One region of the Streptomyces sp. NPDC043746 genome, then DNA from elsewhere that is predicted to be linked to it. Evidence: riboswitches for the same ligand, from Rfam matches in the RefSeq annotation. Region 1 holds a riboswitch; the other holds the start of a gene.

Region 1 (8,191 bases):
TACGAGCTGTACGGCGGGGATCCTGGCCAGCCCGCCGACGCGGCCGGGGCGCGGCCAGAGCAGCTCGGCCTCGATGCCGTGGCGGCAGGCCTCGGTGAAGTTCTCCGCGGCGGCCTCGAACGGCAGCTTGCTCCACACCGGCCGGGGCTCCTCGGCGAGCGCCCGTACGAGCCCGTAGTAGAAGGCGGAGTTGGCGATCACGTCGGTGACGGTGGGGCCCGCCGGTAGCACCCGGTTCTCCACCCGCAGGTGCGGGACGCCGTCGACCTTCCCGTACACCGGGCGGTTCCAGCGGTAGACCGTGCCGTTGTGGAGGACCAGCTCGGCCAGCTCCGGCACCCCGCCCTCGTCCAGGACCCGCAGCGGCTCCTCGTCGTCGCAGATCGGCAGCAGCGGCGGGAAGTAGCGCAGGTTCTCCTCGAACAGCTCGTAGGCGGAGGTGATCCACCGCTCCCCGAACCAGGTCCGAGGCCGCACTCCCTGGTTGGCCAGCTCCGGCGGCCGTACGTCGGTTGCCTGCTGGAACAGCGGGGGCCGCGACTCGCGCCACAGCTCCTTGCCGAAGAGGAAGGGGGCGTTGGCGCCCAGCGCGATCTGCACGGCGGCGACCGCCTGGGCGGCGTTCCACACGTCCGCGAATCGGGCCGGTGTCACCTGGAGGTGCAACTGCACGGAGGTACAGGCCGATTCGGGGGCGATCGAGGGCGAGGAGCAGACCAGGTGCTCGACTCCTTCGATATCCAGGGCGAAATCCTCCCCCCGGGCGGCCGCCATTTGATCGTTGAGCAGGGTGTAGCGGTCCACGGCGGAGAGATTGGCCGAGACCACGTCGTGCTCACCGAGCGTGGGCAGGATTCCGATCATGACGATCCCCGCGTCCACCTCACCGGCCTTGCGGTGCGCGTAGGCGAGACCCGTCCGAAGCTCCTCCGAGAGCTGGTCGAATACCCGGCCGCCGAGCCGGTGCGGAACGATGTTCACTTCCAGATTGAACATCCCGAGTTCGGTCTGGAAATCCCGGCTGGCGATGCGCTGGAGCACTTCCTGATTCATCATGCGCGGCAGACCGTCGGTGCCCGCGAGATTCAGCTCTATCTCCAGCCCCATCAGGTTGCGGGGACGGTCGAACCTCCGCTCCGCCAGGAGTCTGCCCAGCCCCTCCAGGCACTGGTTGAGCTTGGTGCGGTACGCCTGCCGATCGGACAGGTCAACGGTGCCCGCCACGACCTTCTCCCCCATCGAGGGGTCCCTCCTCCAGTGGTCGGCCCGCCGACCGGGCCGCTCGCATCACGATCGATAATGCCCAGCGGGAGTGATCCGTAACGCCCCACGCGCCACCGGAAACCCGCTAGGCTGAGTGAAGGAGACCTCGGGCACATTCCGATGGCACGCGCCGGATGGCATTTCCCTCCGGAAAGCGCACGGAGGAAACACCGGCGACTTTCGGCCTACCGCTCCACCGGAAAATGCCCAGGCAGGGGCTGGAACCGGCCGCGCAAATCGCCAGGAAAACCACTTTGTGAAGTCCGGATGCCACCTTGCGCGAAATATCCCACACGGCTAGCGGAAACGCTGAGTGAACACCCGTCGTATAAACTCCGCCTGACGAGGCAGAGAGTTGACGCAACCGGCCCGTCATCGGCCTCATCCGGCCCCGCATGCCGACAGCGCCGTCTGCACCCGCCCCGTATCACCGTGTCTCCGAAGTGAGAGGCGACCCACCATGCCGCTGCATGTCCCCTCGGCTCCCGCGCCCGCCCTGCGCAGCGTGTCCGCGGCCCTCGGTTCTCCCACCGCGGTCCGCCAGGCCCGCACCTCCGCCCTCCGGTCCGTCCAGGGACCGCTGAGCCCCGAACTGCCCCTGCCCGTCCATGTCCTGGAACGGATCGCCCCGACCGGGGCCGTGCCCCGGACCCGCCTCGCGGCCTGGCGCTTCCTGATCCGGAGCGAGGGCCGCGCGATCGCCGCCGCGGACACCATGCTCACTCCGGACGGCTGGAGCTTCTCGCACTTCTTCGAGGGCCCCTACCTCGCCTCGACGGAGCTGGCGGTCCGCCAGGCGGACGCCTCGTCCACCGCGTACCAGGCGAGACTTCTCTCCATCCCCGAGCTGTACATGCTCACCCTCTGGCTGCACGACGACCCCGCGGACGACGCCTCCACCGGGGTGCTCGCCCCGGCCGACGTCCTGGTGCCGCTGGCGCCGGCGCCGCCGGGCATCGCCGCGCACCGGCCGCACCGGGTCGCGGATCTGCTGCCCGTCATGACCCTGCGCGTGGGCCCGGGGCCGCTGCTCAGCTCCGCCTGACCGACGGCCGAGGAGGACACCGCCCCCGTGGTGGCCGCCCGATGACGGGACGGTCCACAGCGGGGGCCTTCCCCTACCCACTCGGACTAGCCCTATCCGGCCACCCCGAACCACCCGAAGTGACAGTGCAGTTGCGGTGAACCGTCCGCGCGGGTGACGCGTCATGGGAGGAGTAAGGGAGCCGGAGCGAAATGCCTGCGGAATCATCCCCGTGGGGCAACACTGGGACCGGACCGACTGATACGGGGGCGGCCATGAACCTCTCATCCAGCCGCAGGACACTCGACTCGACGCAGCGAAAGAACGCAGCCATGTGCCAACACCAGCCACTCTGCCCCACCGCCGACTCCCCCGACCGGGAGGCGGCCCGCCTGACGGCCCACCATCCGGAGCAGGGGTGGAGCCTTCTGTGCAACGGCGTCCTGCTCTTCGAGGACACCGGCGAGCTGCTGCCCGACGGGCAGGTCATCGCACCGCACCGGCCGCCGGCGACGGCCGGCGTGGTGAAGGCCGCCTGAGTACGGCCGTACGGACGAAGCGGTAGGAACGAAGCGGTACGTGCGGAGCAGCACGAACCACGCAGTCCGGAGAAGGCTGTACGGAGAAGGGGCCGGCCCGGGGGAACCCCCCGCACCGGCCCCGACGCATGTCAGCGGTCCACCCCGGAGGGTCAGCCGTCGTACTCCTCCAGCGGCGGGCAGGAGCAGACCAGGTTCCGGTCACCGAAGGCACCGTCGATGCGGCGCACCGGCGGCCAGTACTTGTCGGCGGCCGAGACCCCGGCCGGGAAGACGGCCTCCTCGCGGCTGTAGCCGTGCGCCCAGTCGCCACCGAGCGCGGCCGCGGTGTGCGGGGCGTTGGCCAGCGGGTTGTCGTCCGCGCTCCACTCGCCGGAGGCGACCTTCTCGATCTCGGCGCGGATCGCGATCATGGTGTCGCAGAACCGGTCCAGCTCCGCGAGGTCCTCGCTCTCGGTCGGCTCGATCATCAGCGTGCCGGCCACCGGGAACGACATGGTCGGCGAGTGGAAGCCGTAGTCGATCAGGCGCTTGGCGACGTCGTCGATGGAGACGCCGGTGGCCTTGGAGATCGGACGCAGGTCCACGATGCACTCGTGCGCGACCAGCCCGGCCGGGCCCGTGTAGAGGATCGGGTAGTGCGGCTCCAGACGCTTGGCGATGTAGTTGGCGGCCAGCACGGCGACCTGCGTGGCGCGCTTGAGCCCCTCGCCGCCCATCAGCCGGACGTACGCCCACGAGATCGGCAGGATGCCCGCCGAGCCCCACGGGGCGGCCGAGATCGGGCCCACACCGGTCTCCGGGCCCGCACCGGGCTGGAGCGGGTGGTTGGGGAGGTACGGGGCGAGGTGGGCGCGGACGCCGACCGGGCCGACGCCGGGACCGCCGCCGCCGTGCGGGATGCAGAACGTCTTGTGCAGGTTCAGGTGGGAGACGTCCCCGCCGAACTTGCCGGGCTTGGCGAGCCCGACCAGCGCGTTGAGGTTGGCGCCGTCCACGTAGACCTGGCCGCCCGCGTCGTGCACCTCGCCGCAGATGTCGGCGACGTGCTCCTCGAAGACCCCGTGCGTGGAGGGGTAGGTGATCATGAGGACGGCCAGCTCGTCGCGGTACTGCTCGATCTTGGCGCGCAGGTCCGCGACATCGACCTCGCCGTCGTCGGCGGTCTTCACCACGACGACCTTCATGCCCGCCATGACCGCGCTGGCGGCGTTGGTGCCGTGCGCGGAGGAGGGGATCAGGCAGACGGTGCGCTGGTCGTCGCCGTTGGCCCGGTGGTACGCGCGCACGGCGAGCAGGCCCGCGAACTCGCCCTGGGAGCCGGCGTTGGGCTGGATGGAGACGGCGTCGTAGCCGGTGACCTCGGCCAGGCGCTCCTCCAGCTCACGGATGAGCGTGAGGAAGCCCTGCGCCTGCTCGGCCGGGGCGAAGGGGTGCAGCGCGCCGAACTCGGGCCAGGTGATGGACTCCATCTCGGCGGTCGCGTTCAGCTTCATGGTGCACGAGCCGAGCGGGATCATGCCCCGGTCCAGCGCGTAGTCGCGGTCCGCGAGCCTGCGCAGGTAGCGCAGCATCGCGGTCTCGGAGCGGTGCTGGTGGAAGACCGGGTGGGTCAGGATGTCGTCGGAGCGCAGCAGCGCCTCGGGCAGCGCGTCGGCGGCCGAGCCGTCCAGTGCCTCGATGTCCCCGTCGGCGCCGAAGGCGGCCCACACGGCGGCGACCTGGGCGCGGGTGGTGGTCTCGTCGCAGGCGATGGAGACGTGGTCGGCGTCGACCCGGCGGAGGTTGACCCCGCGCTCGCGGGCGTCCGCGACGATGTCGGCGGCCTTGCCGGGCACACGCACGGTCAGGGTGTCGAAGAAGGAGCCGTGCACGACCTGCGCACCGGCGGCGCGCAGCCCCTCGGCGAGGATCGTGGCGTAGCGGTGGGTGCGGCGGGCGATCGTGCGCAGTCCGTCGGGGCCGTGGTAGACGGCGTACATCCCGGCCATGACGGCCAGCAGCACCTGTGCCGTACAGATGTTGCTGGTGGCCTTCTCGCGGCGGATGTGCTGCTCGCGGGTCTGGAGGGCCAGACGGTAGGCCTTGTTGCCGTCGGCGTCGACGGAGACGCCGACCAGGCGGCCGGGCAGGGAGCGGGCGAACTTCTCGCGGACGGCCATGAAGCCGGCGTGCGGGCCGCCGAAGCCCATCGGGACACCGAAGCGCTGGGTGGTGCCGACCGCGATGTCGGCGCCGAGGGCGCCGGGCGAGGTGAGCAGGGTGAGGGCCAGCAGGTCGGCGGCGACGGTGACGATCGCGCCCAGCTCGTGGGCCTGCTCGATGACGGGCTCGATCGCACGGACGGCCCCGGAGGCGCCCGGGTACTGGAGCAGCACGCCGAAGACACCGCGCTCGGCGATCTCGGCGGGGATGCCCTCGCTGAGGTCCGCGACGACGACCTCGACCCCGGTGGGCTCTGCGCGGGTCCGGATCACGGCGACGGTCTGGGGCAGGGTGTCGGCGTCGATCAGGAAGACGCCGTTCTTGACCTTGCCGACGCGGCGGGAGAGCGCCATGGCCTCGGCGGCGGCGGTGCCCTCGTCGAGCAGCGAGGCGCCGGACGTCGGCAGCCCGGTGAGGTCCGCGACCATCGTCTGGAAGTTGAGCAGGGCCTCCAGGCGGCCCTGGGAGATCTCCGGCTGGTACGGCGTGTAGGCCGTGTACCACGCGGGGTTCTCCATGACGTTGCGCAGGATGACCGGCGGCGTGAAGGTGCCGTAGTAGCCGAGGCCGATCATCGGGGCGAGGACCTTGTTGCGGTCGGCCAGCGAGCGCAGCTCGGCCAGCACCTCCGCCTCGGTGCGGGCCGAGGGAAGGTCCAGGGCCTCCGCACTCTTGATCACATCGGGCACCGCGGCGGCGGTCAGCTCGTCGAGGGAGCCGTAGCCGACCTGGGCGAGCATCTTCGCCTGGGCCTCGGCGTCGGGCCCTATGTGGCGCTGCTCGAACGGAATGCCCTGCTCCAGCTGGGAGAGCGGAGTGCGACGGGGGGTCATGGTGGAGGCCTCCTGGTCTGTCACGACCTGCGAGGGGCACCACGGCGCGGGTGCCCGGACGGCCTCCCCCTCTGTCATCTCAACCTGAGAGCTTCACCGGCCCGCCCGGGGGCGTGCCGACTTTCACCGTCGGTGAGGGTCGAGTCCGTCCCGGCCTGCGCCCGCACGAACCCGCCCTGCTTTCCAGAGTGACCTCGTCCGCGCGGTACGGGGGCCTGAGAGATTCCGGGGAGGATTTGCTCCTTCGGCGCCTCCGGATTCTGCACCGGAGGACTCTCCCGCACGGGGTCAGCAGCCACTTGCCAGCCTACCAGCGGCCATCCCCGCGGAGTCCTCGAGTGGCCGACGCCACGGATCTGCACTTGTCTGGTCCTGGTGGAGCGAGAGGGGCCCCGGGGAATGACCGGGGACCGCCCTTGAGCAGTCGCGACCAGTGGGAGGCACCGTGCAGACCGATATCGATCCGCGCCGCCTGATCGGCCGCAAGGCGTTCGATCGCAAGGGCACCAAGATCGGGACGGTGGACGAGGTCTACCTCGACGACGCCACCGGGGTGCCCGAGTGGGCGGCCGTGCGCACCGGCCTCTTCAGCCGGGACGCCTTCGTCCCACTGGAGCCCAGCGAGTTCGTCGAGGACACCCTGCGGGTCCCCTTCGACCGCGCGCTGATCAAGGGGGCACCGGACTTCGGCGTCGGCCGGCACCTCTCCCCTGAGCAGGAACTCCAGCTCTACCGGCACTACGGTCTGGACTCCTCCCCGGCCGCGGAGACCGGTCCCGACCGCGACTTCGGCAGGCTGGCCGGCCAGGAGGAGTAGTCGACCGGGTCGCGGACCAGTGGCAGCGGGTCGGCCGGGGTCAGCTCCGGGTCGTCGATCCGGAAGGTGAGGACGCGGCCGACCGGCCCGCCCGGCTCCTCGAACCGCACCGTCACCCGCCCCACCCCGCTCCCCTGCACCCAGCCGTGCCCGTGCGCCGCGTGGTGCACGTCGTGTCCGGCGGGCCAGCGCCGGGCGGCGAGCTGCTCGGTGCTCTCGGGCTCCTCCTCGGCGACGGGCCCGGCCCCTTCCGCACGGCCGTCGGGGGCCCGCCCTTCCGGCTCCCGCGCCCGCTCGGCCAGCTCCCGGGCACCCGCGGCCTGCGCGAACAGGTCCTCCTGGGTGAAGTCCGCGAGCCCCGTGACGCCCACACCGAGCAGCCGTACGCCCCCGGTGGTGTCGACGGCCTCCAGCAGCCGTGCGGCCGCCTCACGCACCACCGTGGGGTCGTCCGTGGGGCCTCGGAGGGTCTCGGAGCGGGTCAGGGTGGAGAAGTCGTACCGGCGGACCTTGAGCACCACCGTGCGCCCCGACCGGTCGGCGGCCCGCAGCCGCTCCACACACCGCACGGCCAGCCGCTCCACCTCCGCGCGCACCCGCACCCGGTCGTGCAGGTCCACGTCGAAGGTGTCCTCGACCGATACGGACTTGGCGTCGCGCTCGGCGACCACCGGCCGGTCGTCGAGCCCGAGCGCCATCCGGTAGAGCCCGTGGCCGTGCGCCTTGCCGACCAGCCGGACGAGCTCGTCCTCGCCCGCCTCCGCCAGGTCGTGGACCGTGGTCATCCCGGCGCGCCGGAGGTGGTCCCCGGTGGCCGGCCCGACGCCGGGCAGCGTCCGTACCGGCATGGGGGCCAGCAGCTCGCGCTCGGTGCCGGGCTCTATGAGCACCAGCCCGTCCGGCTTGGCCTGCTCGGAGGCGATCTTGGCGAGCATCTTGGAGCCGGCGAGCCCGACCGATCCGCTCAGCCCGGTCACCGCCCGGATGGCGGTGCGCAGCCGCTCGCCGGTCCTGCGGGCCGAGGCCGAGTCGTCCGCGGCCCCGCCCGCCTCCAGGTCGACGAAGGCCTCGTCCAGGCTCAGCGGCTCCACCAGCGGCGAGAGTCGCCCCAGCAGCTCCATGACCTGCTCGCTCACCGTCCGGTACAACTGGAAACGGGGCACCAGATAGGCGGCGTTCGGTGCCAGCCGCCTCGCCTGGGCCGTCGGCATCGCGGAGTGGACGCCGAGGACCCGTGCCTCGTACGAGGCGGTGGCGACCACCCCGCGTGGTCCCAGGCCCCCCACGACGACGGCCTTCCCGCGCAGGCTGGGCTTGGCCGCCTGCTCCGCCGAGGCGTAGAAGGCGTCCATGTCCAGGTGGAGGATGGTCGGCGCGGGTCTCACCTCTCCGATGCTGCCCTACGCCACTGACAACGGGGCGGGGGGGGGGGGGGGGGGGGGGGGGGGGGCGGGGAGCGTACGTCGGCGGCGATCTCGTCTACTTCCCCTTTGTCCTGTGCTGTTTCGGA
Region 2 (8,191 bases), on a different contig from region 1:
ACGTCGCGGTGCGTGCGACGGATGCCGTGCTCAAGGACCGCAGTGACGACGGCTCCAACCAGCGAGGCGACTACGTTGCCCCGGAAGGCTTCTACAAGCCGGTCAACGCGCCCCAGGACGTCAACCGCTTCGACAAGGACGCCCTGGTCGAGCCGGACCGCTGGGCGCCCCTGACGGTCAACGGCACCACCCACAACTTCCTCACCCCCCAATTCGCCGTGGTCAAGCCCTTCCTGATCGACAACCCCGGCAGGTACCTTCCGCCCGCGCCTCCGAAGTACGGCAGCGAGCAGGTCCGGGCCGCCATCAAGGAGCAGATGGCGATCAACGCGAACCTGACGGAGCGGCAGAAGGCCCTCGCCGAGCACTGGCAGTACAAGGGCTCGTCGTCCTCCTCCATCCCCCAGGAATGGGCCGCGTTCGTCTCCAAGCGAGACCGCCACTCCCTCGACGACGACGTCAAGCTGTTCTTCGCCCTGAACATGGCGGAGGGCGACGAGGGGGTCGTGGACTGGCTGACCAAGGTCCACTTCGACTACGGACGCCCCATCACCATGATCCGCTATGCCACGGCGGGGCAGCAGATCCGCGGCTACGCGGGGCCGAACCAGGGGACCCGGACCATCGACGGCGCCACGTGGCAGCCCTACCTGAGGACACCGGCCTTCGCCGCCTACGGGTCCGGACACACCGGCTTCACCGCCGCCGGGGCCGAAATCCTCAAGCAGTACACCGGATCCGACGCGTTCGGCGGGACTGGGAAGATCAAGGCTGGAAGCTCCACGATCGAGACCAACATGCCTTCGAAGGACATCCACCTGAAGTGGAACACCTTCAGCGACGCAGCCGAGCAGGTCGGCCACTCGCGCCTGTACGGGGGCGTGCACTGGACGTTCGACCACACGGAGGCCGACGCCCAGGGCCGCAGGCTCGCCCGCGACGTCTGGGCCGAGAGCCGACGGTACTTCAACGGTACGCACAAGGGCGCCAAGTAGGCCGCCTCCACGGCACCGATGGCTGCTCGGTGCTCCCCTGCCGCTTCCCTGAGCGGCAGGGGCCTCACCGAGACCTGATACCCGCCCGGGCCATCGCCGGTCGTGGCCTGCGGAACGTCCCCCACCGTGCAGCCACGACCGGCGATCCGGGAGCCCGACGCCCCACCGTCCGCGGGGCGCCAGCCCTCAGCACTCGATGATGTTCACAGCCAACCCGCCCCGCGCCGTCTCCTTGTACTTGACGGACATGTCGGCGCCCGTCTCCTTCATGGTCTTGATGACCTTGTCCAGCGAGACCTTGTGGCTGCCGTCGCCGCGCAGCGCCATCTTCGCCGCCGTCACGGCCTTCACCGCCGCCATGCCGTTGCGCTCGATGCACGGAATCTGGACGAGGCCGCCGACCGGGTCGCAGGTCAGGCCCAGGTTGTGCTCCATGCCGATCTCGGCGGCGTTCTCCACCTGCTCGGGGGAGCCGCCCAGGACCTCGGCGAGGGCGCCGGCCGCCATCGAGCAGGCCGAGCCGACCTCGCCCTGGCAGCCGACCTCGGCGCCGGAGATGGAGGCGTTCTCCTTGAAGAGCAGGCCGATCGCGCCGGCGGCCAGGAGGAAGCGGACGACGCTGTCCTCCTTCTCCGCCTCGGTGCAGCCGTGGGACGCGAAGTTCATGTAGTAGTGCAGGACGGCCGGGATGATGCCCGCCGCCCCGTTGGTGGGGGCGGTGACCACACGGCCGCCCGCCGCGTTCTCCTCGTTGACCGCCATCGCGTAGAGCGTGATCCACTCCATCGCGTGGGCCTGCGGGTCGCCCTCGGCGCGCAGCTGGCGGGCAGAGTTGGCGGCGCGGCGGCGGACCTTGAGGCCGCCGGGGAGGATGCCCTCGCGGGACATGCCGCGCGAGACGCAGGCCTGCATGACGCGCCAGATGTCCAGCAGCCCGGAGCGGATCTCCGCCTCGGTACGCCAGGCCAGCTCGTTCTCCAGCATCATCGAGGAGATGGAGAGGCCGGTCTCGCGGGCCAGGCGCAGCAGCTCGTCGCCGGTGCGGAAGGGGTGGCGAAGGGCCGTGTCGTCCGGGACGATCGGGTTCTCGCCCGCCACCGCGTCCTCGTCCACCACGAAGCCGCCGCCGACCGAGTAGTAGGTCTTCTCCAGGACCGGGGCGCCCTCGGTGTCGTACGCGAAGATCGTCATGCCGTTGGCGTGGTACGGGAGCGCCTTGCGGCGGTGCAGGACCAGGTCCTCGTCGAAGGCGAAGGCGATCTCGTGCATGCCGAGCAGGTTGATCCGGCCGGTGGAGCGGATCTCCTCCACCCGGGTGTCGGCCGACTCCACGTCGACCGTCTGCGGCGACTCGCCCTCCAGGCCGAGCAGCACCGCCTTCGGGGTGCCGTGGCCGTGGCCGGTCGCGCCGAGTGAGCCGTACAGCTCGGCGCGTATCGAGGTGGTGTGCGCGAGCAGACCTTCGTTCTTCAGACGGCGCGCGAACATCCGGGCGGCCCGCATCGGGCCCACCGTGTGGGAGCTGGACGGGCCGATGCCGACCGAGAAGAGGTCGAAGACCGAGATGGCCACGGGAGGACTCCTTGGGGGGTTGGAAGACGCCGTTGTCTGCCGGGGCGGTGCGGGGACAAGCGGGGTGAAGAGGGGACGATACGGATCGCCGGGGGCAAGGAACGGGGCACCGCGCTCACTTTCGTCCAGTGTGCGCGGTGCCCCGTCTCGATGCGCGGAACCGCAGGCCGAGTGCTACTTCAGGCCGGGGTACAGCGGGAACTTCTCGGCCAGCGCGGTGACGCGGGCCTTGAGGTCGTCCGCGTCGTACGACGGCTTGAGGGCGGAGGCGATGATCTCCGCGACCTCCGCGAAGTCCTCGGTGCCGAAGCCGCGGGTGGCCAGCGCCGGGGTGCCGATCCGCAGGCCCGAGGTGACCATCGGGGGGCGCGGGTCGTTCGGGATGGCGTTCCGGTTGACCGTGATGCCCAGCTCGTGGAGCCGGTCCTCGGCCTGCTGGCCGTCCAGCTCGGAGTTGCGCAGGTCGACCAGGACCAGGTGCACGTCGGTGCCGCCGGAGAGGACGGAGACGCCCACCTCGGTGACGTCCGGCTGGACCAGGCGCTCGGCCAGGATGCGGGCGCCGTCCAGGGTGCGCTGCTGGCGCTCCTTGAACTCCTCGCCCGCCGCGATCTTGAACGAGACCGCCTTGGCCGCGATCACGTGCTCCAGCGGGCCGCCCTGCTGGCCCGGGAAGACCGCGGAGTTGATCTTCTTGGCCAGCTCCTGGGTGGAGAGGATCACGCCACCGCGCGGACCGCCGAGGGTCTTGTGCGTGGTGGTGGTGACGACGTGGGCGTGCGGCACCGGGTTGGGGTGCAGTCCGGCCGCGACCAGGCCCGCGAAGTGCGCCATGTCGACCATGAGGTACGCGCCGACCTCGTCCGCGATCCGGCGGAAGGCGGCGAAGTCCAGCTGGCGCGGGTAGGCGGACCAGCCGGCCACGATCAGCTTCGGCTGGGACTCCTTGGCGAGGCGCTCGACCTCCTCCATGTCCACCAGGCCGCTCTCGTCGACGTGGTACGGGACCACGTTGTAGAGCTTGCCGGAGAAGTTGATCTTCATGCCGTGGGTCAGGTGACCGCCGTGGGCCAGGTTCAGGCCCATGATCGTGTCGCCCGGCTTCAGCAGCGCGAACATCGCGGCGGCGTTCGCCTGCGCACCGGAGTGCGGCTGGACGTTGGCGGCCTCGGCGCCGAACAGGGCCTTGATCCGGTCGATCGCGATCTGCTCGACCACGTCGACGTGCTCACAGCCGCCGTAGTAGCGGCGGCCCGGGTAGCCCTCGGCGTACTTGTTGGTGAGGACGGAGCCCTGCGCCTCCATGACCGCGACCGGAGCGAAGTTCTCCGAGGCGATCATCTCGAGGGTGGACTGCTGACGGTGGAGCTCGGCGTCGACGGCGGCGGCGACGTCCGGGTCCAGCTCGTGGAGGGAGGAGTTCAGAAGCGACATCAGGGGGTCCCTTAAGGTCTCAGTTGCCGGAGAACGCGGTGTACTCGTCGGCGGAGAGCAGGTCGGCCGGCTCCTCCGTGACGCGCACCTTGAACAGCCAGCCGCCCTCGAAGGGAGCGGAGTTCACCAGCGAGGGGTCGTCCACGACGTCCTGGTTGAACGCCGTCACCTCACCGGTCACCGGCGAGTACAGGTCGCTGACGGACTTGGTCGACTCCAGCTCACCGCAGGTCTCGCCCGCGGTCACCGTGTCACCGACCTCCGGGAGCTGGGCGTAGACGACGTCACCGAGCGCGTTCGCCGCGTACTCCGTGATGCCGATCGTGGCCACGCCGTCCTCGACGGCCGACAGCCACTCGTGCTCCTTGCTGTACCGCAGCTGCTGGGGGTTGCTCATGACCTGAATTCTCCTGTACGCGGGGGAGTGCTGATGAACGGTGGTCTTACGGTGTGAGACGGAGGTACGTCACTTCCGTGACGCCTGCGTGCCGGTGCGGAGGGACCGGAATGCACCGTTCCCTCCGGGATATCACTTCTGGCGCTTGTAGAACGGCAGCGCGACGACCTCGTACGGCTCGTGCGTGCCCCGGATGTCCACGCCCACGCCCTCGGTGCCCGGGGCGGCGAAGGCCGCGTCCACGTACGCCATGGCGATCGGCTTGCCCAGGGTGGGGGAGGGGGCGCCGGAGGTGACCTCGCCGATCACCTTGCCGTCCGCCACGACCGAGAAGCCCGCGCGCGGGACCCGGCGACCCTCGGCGACCAGGCCGACCAGCTTGCGCGGCGGGGCGGTCTCGGCGCGCTCGGCGGCGGCCCTCAGCGCCTCGCGCCCCACGAAGTCGCCCTCCTTCTCGAACTTCACGACCCGGCCCAGACCCGCGTCGAACGGGGTGAGCGCCGTCGTCAGCTCGTGCCCGTACAGCGGCATGCCCGCCTCCAGGCGCAGCGTGTCCCGGCAGGAGAGGCCGCAGGGGATGAGGCCGTGCGGCGCGCCGGCCTCGGTCAGCGCCTGCCACAGGGCCTCGGCGTGCTCGGGCGCGACGAACAGCTCGAAGCCGTCCTCGCCCGTGTAGCCGGTACGGGCGATGAGCGCCGGGACCCCGGCGACCGTGCCCGGCAGGCCCGCGTAGTACTTCAGCCCGTCCAGGTCGGCGTCGGTGACGGCCTTCATGATGGCGGGGGACTCGGGGCCCTGGACCGCGAGCAGCGCGTACGCGTCCCGGTCGTCGCGCACCTCGGCGTCGAAGCCGCCGACGCGCTCGGTCAGCGCGTCCAGCACGATCTGGGCGTTGCCCGCGTTGGCGACGACCATGTACTCGGTCTCGCCCAGCCGGTAGACGATCAGGTCGTCGACGATCCCGCCGTCCTCCTGGACGATCATCGTGTAGCGGGCCCGGCCGTTGCCGACGGTGGCGATGTTGCCCACCAGCGCGTAGCTCAGGAAGGCCGCCGCCTCGGGGCCGGTGACGGTGATCTCGCCCATGTGCGAGAGGTCGAAGAGGCCCGCCCGGGTCCGTACGGCGTTGTGCTCGTCGCGCTCGCTCGCGTACCGCAGGGGCATGTCCCAGCCCGCGAAGTCGGTCATGGTGGCGCCGAGCGAGCGGTGCAGCGTGTCGAGGGCGGTGAGACGGGGGGCAGTGCTCATGGGCATGGCTCCAGGGCATGACGACGTCGGGACGGAGATCCTCCCCATCTGTCATCGGAACCTGAGAGGTTCGCCGATAGCCCCACAGGGGGTGTGCCCCCGGTCGCGGGGGTGTCGGCTTGCACCTTGGGTGGAGCCGCCGGGGCGGCCCGCTTTTCAGATCTGCCTCATCCACGCGGTACGGGGCCTGAGAGATTCAAGGGAGGATCTTGCTCCTTCGGCGCCCGGCTCACACTGTGGCCGGAACTCTCCCGCGCGGATTCGAACGGCCGGTATGCAGTTGGCGCGGTCATCATCGCACGCATTGCGCCGGAGTGGGGAGGCCGATCCGCAACGGGTCGGTGAACGGCGAGAACGGTTGTGGAGCCTTGCCGTTTCTTTACACTTCAGGAGCAGGCGTGGGCGGCCCGACAGCAGGGGGATGGGCGATGGCGTTGCAGCGGTCGGTACCGGCCGGGGTCGCGCACGGCGCGATGCCCGCACAGCCAGGCGCACCAGCCCCGGAGGTGTGCCTACCGCCCGGCGTGCCGGCGCCGGGGGTGCGCGTACCGCCCGGCGCACCCGCACCGCAGGCGTGCGCTCAGCCCGGTGCGGGCGCGGGTGAGCTGATCACCGCGCCTGTGCCCGCGCCGGTGGTACAGGATCTGCGCGGGCGCACCGGCCACGCCCCGTACAGCCTCGACTTCGCCACCGGGGACATCGTCGTCGTCTCCGGGCTCCCCGGCGGCGGCAAGTCCACCCTGATCCGGCAGGCCGTGACCGGCCGTGCGATCGACTCCCAGGACGCCCGCGACCGCTGGGCCGCCGCCCTGCCCCCCTTACTCCCCTACGCCCTCTACCGCCCCCTGGTCCGCGCCGCCCACTACCTCGGGCTGCGGGCCGCCCTGCGCTCCGGCGAGTCCCTCGTCGTCCACGACTGCGGTACGCAGGCCTGGGTCCGGAGCTGGCTCGCCCGGCACGCCGCCCGCCGGGGCCGCCTCCTCCGTCTGATCCTCCTCGACGTGGACCCCGCCACCGCCCGCCAGGGCCAGCGGCAGCGCGGCCGGGGCGTCTCCGGCTACGCCTTCGCCCGCCACCGGCGCGCGGTGGCCCGGCTGATCCGCGCCGCCGAACAGGGCGCGCTCCCCGTCGGCTGCGGTTCGGCGGTCCTGCTGGACCGGGCGGCCGCGAGCGCGCTGAGCCGGATCTCCTTCACCGACCGCGAGGCCCCGGCCGCCTGCGCCGGTTAAGGTTCTGGCCGGGCGACGACAGCGCCGAGCGACGACAGCGGAGAGAGGCACAGAGGAAGTGGACATTCCGGCACCGGCCCCGGCGCATCCCCCGCACCCATGGCCCGCCAACGAGCTGGAAGAGGTGCTGGCCGCCTCCCTCGGCGTCCCCGACGCGGGTGCCCGCCTCGTGGAGGTGCTCGGCCGCAGCTCGGTCTGGGTGCCGCTGCCCGACGGGGGCTCGCCCGCCAGCGCCGACCTGGACCTGCCGATGATGGACATCGAGGGCGCCGCCTACGTCCCGGTCTTCAGCTCCGAGGGCCAGTTCCTCAGCTGCGTCGGCAGCCATATGTCCTTCGCCGTGGCGCCCGCCCGCGACTTCGCCCGGGGGCTGCCCCCGCAGGTCGGCATCGCGGTGAACCCGGGCGGCGCGGTCGGCATACCGATCCCCCCGCCCGCCGTCGCCGACCTCTGCCGGGCCGGGCGCACCGCCCTGGACGGCCCCGCCACCGGGGGCCGCGTACGGCTGTTCGAGCCGGACTGGCAGCACGACCCGGTCGACTTCCTCACCGCCGTCTCCGCCGAGTTCGAGGCCACCGGCGTGGTCTCCACCGCCCGCCGGGCGCTCGCCAGCATCGAGGGCGGCGACCCCGTCCTCTTCGTCGGCGTCGAGTGCGCGGCCTGGGACGGTACGGGCAGCGCCCCGATGGACGCCCTGGGGCGGGCGCTCGGCCGCATCGAGGTTCCCTGGCCGGTGAACCTGGTGCTGCTGGATGTGACCGACGACCTGGTGGGCGACTGGATGCGCGAGAAGGTACGTCCCTTCTACCGCCGCGAAGGCCCCTGAACGGACCGGCGCCGCAAGCCGCCGACAGGCGCGTGCGGAGAAGCGGCCCGGCGGGCACCGGCCGACCATGGCGTCAAGCCGGTGTCATAAGTGGCGCATAAGCTGGTTTGATGGCGGGGCCGCTCCCGTGTGCCCGGGAGCGTCGGCGCGAGTCGGACACAACGATGAGGGGCGGGACCAGGGTGAGTGCGTCAGGCACCGCGGCGGCCGGCAAGGTCGAGCACATGCTGCGCCAGGTCGGTCCCGGGCGTTACGACGCCTACGAGGAGTTGCTCGCGGCCCTCGCCGACGGCCGGGTCTGGGTGCTGCTCTGGCACGGCACGGCCGGCTCCCCGGACGCGCAGTACGGCTCCATGGAGGTCGACGGCCTGGGGTACGCCCCCTGCGTCACCTCCGCCCAGGAGCTGTCCGCCAGCGGCTGGACCCGCGCCCACGAGGTGCTCTCCGGCCGGGACATCGCCCGCACGCTCTTCCCCGACCGCTGGGGCCT

What was found. Region 1 has a riboswitch for glycine ahead of gcvP (aminomethyl-transferring glycine dehydrogenase). Riboswitches for the same ligand answer to the same signal wherever they lie in the genome.
Region 2: linked by a shared signal. The riboswitch ahead of gcvT (glycine cleavage system aminomethyltransferase GcvT) and the one ahead of gcvP (aminomethyl-transferring glycine dehydrogenase) in region 1 are both predicted to bind glycine.

The regions. Positions count from the first base shown of each region.
Region 1 is NZ_JBWKCM010000042.1:8,853-17,043, reverse strand. Features, by position in the region: gene AC0682_RS29450 (glutamate-cysteine ligase family protein) at 1-1,239, opposite strand, end outside; gene AC0682_RS29445 (hypothetical protein) at 1,724-2,308, shown strand; gene AC0682_RS29440 (DUF5999 family protein) at 2,620-2,826, shown strand; gene gcvP (aminomethyl-transferring glycine dehydrogenase) at 2,979-5,864, opposite strand; glycine riboswitch at 5,929-6,056, opposite strand; glycine riboswitch at 6,058-6,155, opposite strand; gene AC0682_RS29430 (PRC-barrel domain-containing protein) at 6,310-6,681, shown strand; gene AC0682_RS29425 (DNA polymerase IV) at 6,603-8,066, opposite strand.
Region 2 is NZ_JBWKCM010000003.1:97,506-105,696, reverse strand. Features, by position in the region: gene AC0682_RS04365 (vanadium-dependent haloperoxidase) at 1-995, shown strand, start outside; gene AC0682_RS04360 (L-serine ammonia-lyase) at 1,182-2,567, opposite strand; gene glyA (serine hydroxymethyltransferase) at 2,742-4,001, opposite strand; gene gcvH (glycine cleavage system protein GcvH) at 4,021-4,398, opposite strand; gene gcvT (glycine cleavage system aminomethyltransferase GcvT) at 4,531-5,646, opposite strand; glycine riboswitch at 5,813-5,910, opposite strand; gene AC0682_RS04340 (AAA family ATPase) at 6,075-6,875, shown strand; gene AC0682_RS04335 (enhanced serine sensitivity protein SseB) at 6,934-7,701, shown strand; gene AC0682_RS04330 (enhanced serine sensitivity protein SseB C-terminal domain-containing protein) at 7,884-8,191, shown strand, end outside.